One region of the Mesorhizobium koreense genome, then DNA from elsewhere that is predicted to be linked to it. Evidence: riboswitches for the same ligand, from Rfam matches in the RefSeq annotation. Region 1 holds a riboswitch; the other holds the start of a gene.
What was found. A riboswitch is a leader RNA that binds a small molecule or an ion and turns the genes downstream of it on or off. The one in region 1 is predicted to bind thiamine pyrophosphate.

Region 1 (5,240 bases):
ATGACGCCGAGATCGCCGAGCGACAGCGCCATGGCGAAGGCGAACGCGGTACCGAGTGGGCGGCTGAGTACCGGCCCGTCGATCAGGCGCAAACGGTTCCAGCCGGCAATGCCGAGCGCGCCGCAGAGCCTTTCGTTACGCGCGCTCGCCGCGTCATAGGCGGGCTGCACGACGCGCACGGCGAACGGGATCGCCATAAGCGCATTCACCGCGATCACCATCGCCGGCGCGGCGGCATAGACGTCGCCGAGACGAAGCAGGATGATGAACCATCCGGCGCCGATGACGGTCGGCGGCAGCACAAGGATAAGACTCGCACCGCTGCCGGACGCCCATTCCAGCCATGACGCGCGCCGCTGCCTCCGCCCGTATTCGAGCGCGCGGCGGCAGGCGACCAGCGCCAGCGACAGGCCGGCGGAAAGGAACGCCGCCGGTGCCGCGAGAGCGAGACTGGTGAAACAGGCACACCGCACCGCCTCATCCGCCGCAAGCCTGCCGAGATCTGCGCCAAGGCCGGCGATCACGACAGCCGCCATCGGACCCGCCACGAAAAGGGTGGCGACGGCGATAACGAGCAGGTCGAAAGACTTCTCCCCTTTCCCGTCCATTGCGTAGCGGCGCCTCGTCACCGACAGGTTCGCCATCGCCGTATAATTTCCGCCAAGGCGCGTGATGGCGATGAAGATCACCAGCGCCAAGACGATCTGCATCACCGTCAGCGCCACCGCCCGCGCCGGATCAAAATCGAAGCGCAGCGCCTGATAGATCGCGACCTCCAGCGTCGTCGCGCGCGGCCCGCCGCCGAGCATCAGGACAATGGTGAAGGAGGTTACGCAGAGCATGAAGACGAGCCCGGCGATGCCCGGCAGGCTCGCCCGCATCGCCGGCCATTCGAGGAAACGGAAGGCCGGGCGCGCGCCCATGCCGAGTTGCGCGGCAAGCCGCCATTGATCGTCCGGTACTGTGTCGAGCGCCTGCAAAAAAAGCCTTGTCGCCAGCGGCAGGTTGAAGAAGACGTGTGCGATCAGGATGCCGGAGAGCCCGTAGACGCCCGACCAGTCGCCGCCGGCGAGCTTCGCAAGCGCGCCGGAGAAGATACCCGCCCTGCCATAAAGGGCCAGCACGCCGAGCGCCGCGACGATCGCCGGCAATGCCAGCGGCACGGCGAACAGCCTGAGCATCAGCGCACGGCCCGGAAACTTCGGATGTCTGGAAAAGGCCCGGGCCACGACCACCGCCGGCGCCACCGAGAGCACAGTCGAGAGCACAGCCTGGAAAAGCGTGAACCGCGCCACGCGCAAAAGATAGAGGTCGAAAGCCGCGAACGCGCCGCTCCAATCGCTGCCCGCCTGAAAGACGAGCCCGGCAAGCGCACCGCCGGCGACAAGCGCCACCGCCGCCAGCGCCACTGCGCCGGCGGCTACTCGACCGTCCAGTGGAGCCACGCCTATCTGCTCATCACCGAGAGCCATTCGTCGACCCAGGCCTTGCGGTTCTTGGCAACTTCGTCGCTTGAATAGATCAGGGATTTCGCCGGTTTGACCAGCTGGCCGAAGGCCGGATCGAGCGGCTTGTCGGTCCGACCAGCCGGATACATCCAGTTCGTCTCCGGAATCGCATCCTGGAATTTCGAGCCGGTCATGAAATCGAGGAATTTTCCGGCGAGCGGATTTTCCGCGCCTTTCTTCGTCATGCCCGCGACCTCGATCTGCATGTAATGCCCCTCCGCGAAGGAAGCCGCTTTATACCGGTCGGTCTTCTCCTCGATCATGTGATAGGCGGGCGAGGTCGTGTAGGAAAGCACCATCGGCGCCTCGCCCTTGGTCAGAAGTCCGTAGGCCTCGCTCCATCCCGGCGTGACTGTGAGCACACGGCCTTTCAGCTTCGCCCAGGCATCGGTGGCCTTGTCGCCGTAGATTTTCCTGATCCAGAGTACGAGACCAAGTCCGGGGGTGGAGGTGCGCGGGTCCTCGATCGCGATCTTTTCACTTGGATCGCCGTCCACCAATTCGGCCATGCTCTTCGGCGGATCCTTCAGCTTCTCGCTGTCATAGACCACGGCGAAATAGCCGTAATCATAGGGCACGAAAATATCGTCGCTCCACCCACCGGGAACATCGACCTCGTTCGTGAGATCGCCGTGCGGCGTGAAAAGACCAGTCGCCTTGGCATCGGTCGTCAGGTTGGTGTCCAGGCCGAGCACGATATCGGCCTTGGTCGATTGGCCTTCTAACTTTAGCCGGTTGAGCAGCGCAACGCCGTCGGTGACGGAAACAAAGCGGACGTTGCACGAGCACTCCGCCTCGAATGCCTTCTGGACGATCGGACCCGGCCCCCAGTCGGCGGTGAAGCTCTCATAGGTGTAGATCGTAAGCGAACCTTCGGCCACAGCCGCGCCAGCGGAAAACGGCGCGAACAGCGCTGCCAGGAGGAGGGAGATCGTTCCGCGCATCGGTCTCTCCTTTTATGCGGGGAGGGAGGCGCCGGAACCGAAGCGTCTAATCCCTCCGCCGGTACGAGCCGGATCAGGTTCGACGGGTTGGCCGATCGCCGGCCTCTCAGCCGGTCCGCATGACACGTCCCGGCACCCCGTTAGAGCGACAGGAGACATAGAGCGGCGGATGATGCGTTGCAAGCCGGCGCCATACGGGTCCAGGCGCTTCCTGTGCGCCAAAGGGCGTGATATGGCGCGGCCATGAGCCGTTTCACCATCCTTCTCGGTGGCGATTTGACCGTCACGCCCCGTCTCCTTGGACAGATCGCGGACACCCATGTCGTCGCGGCGGATTCGGGGTTGCTCCATGCCGATCCGCTGAAGATCGTTCCGGAATTGTGGGTGGGCGATTTCGATTCGACCGAACCCGATTGGCTGGATGCCTATGACGGCATCGAGCGCATGGTCTACTCCCCCGATAAGGATCACACGGATGGCGAGATCGCCGTCGGCGAGGCGCTTTCGCGCGGTGCCACCTCGCTGGTGCTGGCCGGTGCCTTCGGGGGCCCGCGTGCCGATCATGCCTTCCTGCATATGGCGCTCGGCGTCCAGCTTGCCGAACGCGGCGTATCCGTGCTTTTGACCAGCGGAGCGCAGGAAGGAAGCGTACTGCCTCACGCCCGGGCGGGCTACGACTATCCCCCAGGGACGATGTTCAGCATCCTCGGCTTCTCCGAGCTTCGCGGGCTGACGGTCGAAGGCGCGAAATGGCCGCTCGACGATGTCGTCGTACCGTTCGGCTCGTCCCTGACGATCTCCAATGTCGTCAAGGACGGGCTTGTCGTCCGGCTTCGGGAGGGGCGGGCCTTGCTTGTCGCCACTCTGGCAGCCACATGACGGCCTGACCGCACCGCCCTCTCGCTCCCCAAGAGTTCATGGCCCCTCCGCTCCTTCATCTCGACGGCATAAGGCTGACCTTCGGCGGTACGCCGCTGCTCGACGGCGCCTCGCTCTCGGCGATGCCCGGCGAACGCATCGCGCTCGTCGGCCGCAACGGCTCCGGCAAATCGACACTGCTGAAGATCGCCGCCGGCTTCATCGAGCCCCAGGACGGGGAGGTCTTCCGCCAGCCGTCGGCGACCATACGCTACCTGCCGCAGACGCCGGACATGGAAGGCTTCGACACGGTACGCGCCTATGTCGAGGCCGGTCTCGGCCCCGCCGACGATCCGCACCGCGTCACCTACCTGCTCGATCATCTGGGGCTAACCGGCGAGGAACATCCGTCGAGCCTTTCGGGTGGCGAAGCCCGGCGTGCCTCGCTGGCGCGCGTGCTGGCGCCCCGGCCCGACATCCTGCTCCTCGACGAACCGACCAACCATCTCGATCTCTCCACCATCGAGTGGCTGGAGGAAGAGCTTGCCCGCTCGCCTTCGGCCATCGTGCTCATCTCGCACGACCGCCGTTTTCTGGAACGCGTCAGCCGCGCCACGGTGTGGCTCGACCGTGGCCGCACGCTTCGCCTCGACAAGGGGTTCGCGCATTTCGAGGAATGGCGCGACCAGGTGCTCGAGGAGGAGGAGCGCGAGCAGCACAAACTTGGCCGCCAGATCGTGCGCGAGGAACACTGGCTGCGTTACGGCGTGACCGCGAGGCGCAAGCGCAACATGCGCCGGCTCGGCGAATTGCAGGCCATGCGGCAGGATTTTCGCACGCACCGCCGCGCCGAGGGCCTCGCCAACATGGCGGCCAGCGACGCCGCCGAATCCGGCAAGTTGGTTATCGAGGCGAAGGATATCGCCAAATCCTACGGCGAGCGGCCGATCGTCCGCAGCTTCTCCACCCGCATCAACCGCGGCGACCGCATCGGCCTCGTCGGGGCGAACGGCGCCGGCAAGACGACGCTCCTGAAGCTTCTGACCGGCGAACTTGCGCCCGACACCGGCACGGTGCGGCTCGGCGTCAATCTGGAGATCGCCACACTCGACCAGAAGCGCGAGGCGGTCGATCCGCGCGAGACGCTGGCGCACTACCTTACCGACGGGCGCGGCGAGACGGTCATCGTCAATGGCGAGGAGAAGCACGTCGTCTCCTGGATGAAGGATTTTCTGTTCAAGGCCGAGCAGGCGCGCACGCCGGTGCGCGAGCTTTCGGGCGGCGAGCGCGCAAGGCTGATCCTCGCTCGGGTGCTCTCCCGCCCGTCCAACCTCCTGGTGCTGGACGAGCCGACCAACGACCTCGATATGGAGACGCTCGACCTGTTGCAGGAGCTTGTCGCGAGCTTCGCCGGCACGGTGATCCTGGTCAGCCACGACCGCGATTTCCTCGACCGCACGGTGACCAGCACCGTCGCACCGAACGGCGACGGCACCTGGACCGAATATGCCGGCGGCTACACCGACATGCTGGCGCAGCGCGGCGGCAGGAAGCTCGACGATCGCCGGGCGGCGGCGCGCACCGCGCCGGCGGCTAAGTCCGTCGCGGAGCCGAGGGGCCAGCCCCGGCAGCCCGCAAGAAAACTTTCCTACAAGCAGAAATTCGCGTTGGAAACGCTGCCGAAGCGCATGGAGGAAGCTGTCGCCCGGATCGGCGTCGTCGAGCAGCAACTCGCCGATCCCGGTCTCTACCGCCGTGATCCGAACGCGTTCGCCGATGCTACCGCCTTACTCGACAAGGCACGCGCCGAACTCGCCGCCATGGAGGACGAATGGCTGGAACTCGAAATGCTGAGGGAGGAAGTGGAGGGATAGCAAGGGCGTCGCATGTAAAAATTGCATGGGCTCACCTGGCCGGTTACCCCCACCCC
Region 2 (5,240 bases), 1.1 Mb from region 1:
GGTTCCGCTGTGAACGCCGGTCAATGCTCCGGCATCGACCCCCACTCCGTCCGCTTCGCGGCCACCTCTCCCCCGCTCGACGGGGGAGAGGAAGCGCCGGCTGAAGCGACGGGCACCCTTCCTCTCCCCTTTTGAGGGGGAGAGGTGGCCCGCGAAGCGGGACGGAGTGGGGGTAATCCCCAATCTATCAGGCTTGCCAGAGCGCATGGAAATGATGCACCGGCCCGTGGCCGGACCCGACCGAGAGCTGGTCAGCGGCCGCGATGGCGCCGGCTATATAGGCTTTTGCCGCCCGTACCGCTTCGCGCGCGTTCGCCCCTTTCGCCAGTTCAGCGGCGATCGCGCTCGAAAGCGTGCAGCCGGTGCCGTGCGTGTTTGGGGTCGCGATACGTTCCGCCTCGAACCACTCCAGACCGTCCATCGTCGCCAGCACGTCGGGGCTGCCCTCGCCTTCCAGATGGCCGCCCTTGATCAGCACCGACGCCGGCCCGAACGCGCGGAGCCGCGTCGCCTGTGCCGACATGCCGGCGCGGTCGGCCGCCACCGGCTCGCCGAGCAGCGCGGCAGCTTCCGGCAGGTTGGGCGTCAGCATCGTCGCAAGCGGCAACAGCCGCGTCGTCAGCGCCTCAACCGCGTCGGGCGCGAGCAGCGCCGAGCCGCCCTTCGCCACCATCACCGGGTCGAGCACGATCGGCACGGTCGGATGAGCCGAAAGCACGCCGGCCACGGCGCGGGCGATGCCAGCATTGGCGATCATACCAATCTTCACCGCATCGACGCGGATATCCTCGAAGATTGCTTCGATCTGGTCCTCGACGAAACCGGGGGACACCGCCTCGACGCCGGAAACGCCTTGCGTATTCTGCGCCGTCAGCGCCGTGATGGCGGCCATGCCGTAGACGCCGCGCGCGGCGAACGTCTTGAGATCCGCCTGGATGCCAGCGCCGCCGGACGGGTCGGAACCGGCGATGGAAAGGACATTGCGGATCATCGCTCTGCCTCCGCCTTCTCGCCGGGCCGCATCTGCCGCCTCGCGGCAGAAATTGCTTCCACAATCTCCTCCGCCGCGCGGCGCGGATCGGGCTTGCCGCAGATGGCCGAGACGACGGCGAGGCCATCCGCTCCGGCTGCCAGCACCGGGGCGGCATGCTCGGCCTTCAGCCCGCTGATGGCGACGGTCGGCACCGGCGAAGCGGCAACCAGCCGCGCGAGCCCGTCGAGGCCGACCGGCCGCTTGTGATCCGGCTTGGTGGGGGTGGCGAAGACAGGGCCGACCCCGGCATAGTCGACGATCGCCGGGTCAATCGCGGCGGCGAGCGCTTCCGTCTCGACCGAGACGCCGAGGATCATATCCGGACCGATGCGGGCGCGGGCGGAGCGCGCGTCGCAATCCTCCTGCCCGACATGCAGTCCCTCCGTCTGAAGCGCGATCGCCGCCTCGACATCGTCGTTTACGATAAGCGGCACGCTGGTGCCGGCGAGCACCACTTTCAGCACCCTGCCCATCTCGATCATCTCGGCGGTAGAGGCATGCTTGTCGCGCAATTGCACCATGGTGACGCCGCCGGCGACCGCCGCGCGCGTGGTCTCGACCATGCCCATCGGCCCGCAGAGATCGGGGTCGAGCACCAGATAGAGCGAGAGGTCGAACGGCTTTTTCATGCCGGCACCGCCTCCAAAAGCCGCGCCTCGCGGTCGAGGGTTGCGGGATCGAGTGCTGCCAGCGCATCGAGGAACTTCCAACCGAAGGAGCCCGGCCCCTCCGCGACGCGGCCGGCGCGCTCGCCGGCGACGGCGAAGACCGACAGCGCCGCGACGGACGCCACGAAGGGATCGGCCGGCCGGATCGCGGTGAAGGCGCCGACAAGGCAGGTCAGCGAGCAGCCGAGCGCGGTGACGCGCGGCATCAGCGCGGAGCCGCCCTCGATGCGGACGGCGCGCTTCCCGTCGGTGACGAAATCGATCGCCCCGGTCACCGCGACCGTGGCGTCGGTCTTGCGCGACAGCGCCAGCGCCGAAGCTTCCGCGCTCGCGACCGTATCGCCGCTGTCGACGCCCTGCCCCGCGCTCGTCCCGCCGGCAAGCGCGATGATCTCCGAAGCGTTGCCGCGGATGATGGCCGGCCGCAGCGCCAGCAGGCCGGCGACCGTGTCGCGCCGGTAGGCGGTGGCGAAATGCGCCACCGGGTCGAGCACCCATGGCTTGCCGGCCTGGTTCGCTCCGTCCGCCGCGCGGCGCATACCGGCCACCCAATCCGGCGACAGCGTGCCGATATTGACAGTGAGCGCGCCGGCGATCTGGGCGAACTCGCCGGCTTCCCGTTCGGCGTGCACCATTGCCGGCGACGCGCCTGCCGCCAGAAGCACGTTGGCCGCGATGTTCATGGCGACGTAGTTGGTGATGCACTGCACGAGCGGGGATGCCTGCCGCATCTCATCGAGCAGGCTGCCCAGAGAAAAATCTCGTGTAGAATTTCCGCTTGTCATCTTCGCCCCTTTCGGCGGGGCGGTCACGGGGCAGTGTCCTTCAGGCTATGCCCCGAGCGACTTCCTCCGCCAGCATGATCTGGTTCAGGTTCGAAGGGTGCATCTCAGCCCGTCTCGCGACGGACGCCCCTGTCTCTCGGTCGCCCTTATGGCACGGCAAGGCGGCAATGTCATGGCCAAATGAGACGGCGAAGCGCCGCAGGCTGCATCTCAGGCGCGGCCGCCCAGGATCGCCAGCGCCTCTTTCGGGTCGATGCGGCCGTCATAGAGCGCGCGGCCGGAGATCGCGCCTTCGAGTTTCTTCGCGTCCGGCATGGTCATGCGCCTTATGTCTTCGAGCGAGGCAAGCCCGCCCGACGCGATGACCGGGATCGAGACCGCATCGGCCAGTCCGATGGTGGCATCCCAGTTGATGCCGGAGAGAACGCCGTCCCGGTCGATGTCGGTATAGACGATTGCCGCCACGCCAGCTCCCTCGAATTTTTTCGCCAGTTCGATGACGCCGAGTTCCGACGCTTCCGCCCAGCCCTCGACCGCCACATTGCCGCCCTTCGCATCGATGCCGACCGCGATCTTTCCGGGGAATCTGCGGCAGGCCTCTCGCACCAGTTCGGGATCGCGCACGGCGACCGTGCCGAGAATGACGCGCGCCAGCCCGCGACTGAGCCAATCTTCGATTTGAGCAATAGTGCGGATGCCGCCGCCGAGCTGCACCGGGTTTGCCGTCGCCTCCAGGATCGCCCCGACCGCCGCGCCGTTGACCGACTTGCCGGCGAAGGCGCCGTTCAGGTCGACCACGTGCAGCCACCTGAAGCCCTGCTCCTCGAAGGCGCGGGCCTGTGCGGCGGGGTCGGCATTGTAGACGGTCGCGGTCGCCATGTCGCCGAGCTTCAGGCGCACGCATTTTCCGTCCTTGAGGTCGATGGCGGGGAAAAGGATCACGGGTCGGGTCGGCTCCGGAACGGTCGGCTGCGGGCCAGGATCAGAGGCCTTCGACGATGGCCAGGTGCGAGGTCGCGGTGGCGCGGCGCAGTTCGAGCGCGGCCTTGTATTCCGGCGAATGGTAGCAGGCAACGGCGTCGGCATAGGAGCCGAATTCGACGATCACCGTACGCTCGGCCGGAAATCCCTCCGGATACCGGGCGTCGCCGCTCGAGGCCAGGAATTTGCCGCCGAACTTCCGAAACGCCTCGTCATAGGCTCCTACATAATTCCTGAACCTTTCGGGATCGGTGATCGACACCATCGCGATCCAGTAGCCCTTCTTCATGGTCTCCACCTTAAAAAATTGGCGATCAGGGCCAAGCCGAGCGCCTGGCTCTTCTCGGGATGGAACTGCGTACCGGCGAAGTTGTCGCGCGCCACAGCCGCGGTGACCGGCCCGCCATAGTCGGCGAGCGCCAGCACATCGCCCTCTTCCCTCGCATCGAGGTGATAGGAATGCACGAAATAGGCGTGCAACCCTTTCTCGCCGGTCGGAATCCCGGCGAAAAGCTGGTGTTCGCGCCTGAGCCGAAGCGTGTTCCAGCCGATCTGAGGCACTTTCAGCGCCGGGTCGGCAGGCTTGATCACCTTGACGTCGCCCGCGATCCAGCCAAGACCGCTCGTCACCGTCTTTTCCAGCCCGCGCTCGGACATCAGCTGCATGCCGACGCAGATGCCGAGGAAGGGCCGGCCCTTCGCCGTCACCACCTCCTCGAGTGCCTCGACCATGCCCGGCACTGCGTCGAGACCGGCTCGGCAGTCGGCATAGGCGCCGACGCCGGGCAGCACGATACGATCGGCCGTTCGAACGCGCCCGGCATCAGCCGTCAGTTCAATTTCGGCGCCGATGCCGGCCTCGCGGCTTGCCCGCTCGAAGGCTTTCGTAGCCGAGCGCAGGTTGCCCGAGCCGTAATCGATGATTGCGACGCGCATGTCAGTGACGACCCGGATAGGAGAAGAGCCCGAGCGCCGGAACCGCGCCCGAACGGCGTGGCGACGTGGTGGGCGCCGGAGTGGCGGAAGGAGGATAGGGCGCGGGCGCCGGCATGTCCGTGTCCTCGTCCGCGAGATAGCGGATCGCCGCCTCGTCGTGTCCGTCGGCCTCGACCACGCCCCATTCGCGCCAGTCGCGACGCCTGAGCGCCGCCATGCGCAGCGCCGGCGCCTCGAAGCCGAGCCCGAGCGAGACGAGCAGCGAGATCGCCGGCACGATGCCCTGCATTCCATCGACCTGTTCCAGCGCCGAAAGCCCGACCATGGCGGCGAAGACGAGTCCTGCCTCGATCCAAAGCCGATGCCACAGGAACCAGAAGAACGGCACGATGAAGGCCAGCCAATGAAAGCCGTCGCGGACGAATATCGCACGCTCCGGCTCAGCTGCGCCGGGCGGTTCGAAGATCACATAGCTCGCCATGGCCCTATCCCTTGAGGGAACCCTTGGTGGAGGGAACCGCCCCGGCCTGCCGCGGATCGTGCTCGATCGCCGCGCGCAGCGCCCGCGCCACCGCCTTGAAGCAGGTCTCGGCGATGTGGTGGCTGTTGGCGCCGTAATGGTTCAACACATGCAGCGTGATGCCGGCATGCTGCGCAAGCGCGTTGAAGAATTCGCGCACAAGCTCCGTGTCGAACGTGCCGATCTTGGGGGAAGTGAATTCCACGTTCCAGACAAGATAGGGGCGGCCGGAAACGTCCATCGCCGCCTTGGTCAACGTCTCGTCCATGGCGAGGTCGATCGAGGCATAGCGGGCGATGCCGCGCCTCTCGCCGAGC

Region 2: another riboswitch for thiamine pyrophosphate. It lies ahead of thiM (hydroxyethylthiazole kinase); the one in region 1 lies ahead of thiB (thiamine ABC transporter substrate binding subunit).

The regions. Positions count from the first base shown of each region.
Region 1 covers NZ_CP134228.1:1,492,920-1,498,159, reverse strand. Annotated here, with positions in the region: gene thiP (thiamine/thiamine pyrophosphate ABC transporter permease) at 1-1,472, opposite strand, end outside; gene thiB (thiamine ABC transporter substrate binding subunit) at 1,448-2,452, opposite strand; TPP riboswitch at 2,486-2,602, opposite strand; gene RBH77_RS07165 (thiamine diphosphokinase) at 2,696-3,331, shown strand; gene RBH77_RS07160 (ABC-F family ATP-binding cassette domain-containing protein) at 3,370-5,184, shown strand.
Region 2 covers NZ_CP134228.1:413,305-418,544, forward strand. Annotated here, with positions in the region: gene RBH77_RS01900 (ABC transporter permease) at 1-24, opposite strand, end outside; gene thiD (bifunctional hydroxymethylpyrimidine kinase/phosphomethylpyrimidine kinase) at 188-991, opposite strand; gene thiE (thiamine phosphate synthase) at 988-1,662, opposite strand; gene thiM (hydroxyethylthiazole kinase) at 1,659-2,486, opposite strand; TPP riboswitch at 2,531-2,627, opposite strand; gene hisA (1-(5-phosphoribosyl)-5-[(5-phosphoribosylamino)methylideneamino]imidazole-4-carboxamide isomerase) at 2,697-3,428, opposite strand; gene RBH77_RS01925 (DUF1330 domain-containing protein) at 3,469-3,756, opposite strand; gene hisH (imidazole glycerol phosphate synthase subunit HisH) at 3,753-4,403, opposite strand; gene RBH77_RS01935 (DUF2628 domain-containing protein) at 4,405-4,884, opposite strand; gene hisB (imidazoleglycerol-phosphate dehydratase HisB) at 4,889-5,240, opposite strand, start outside.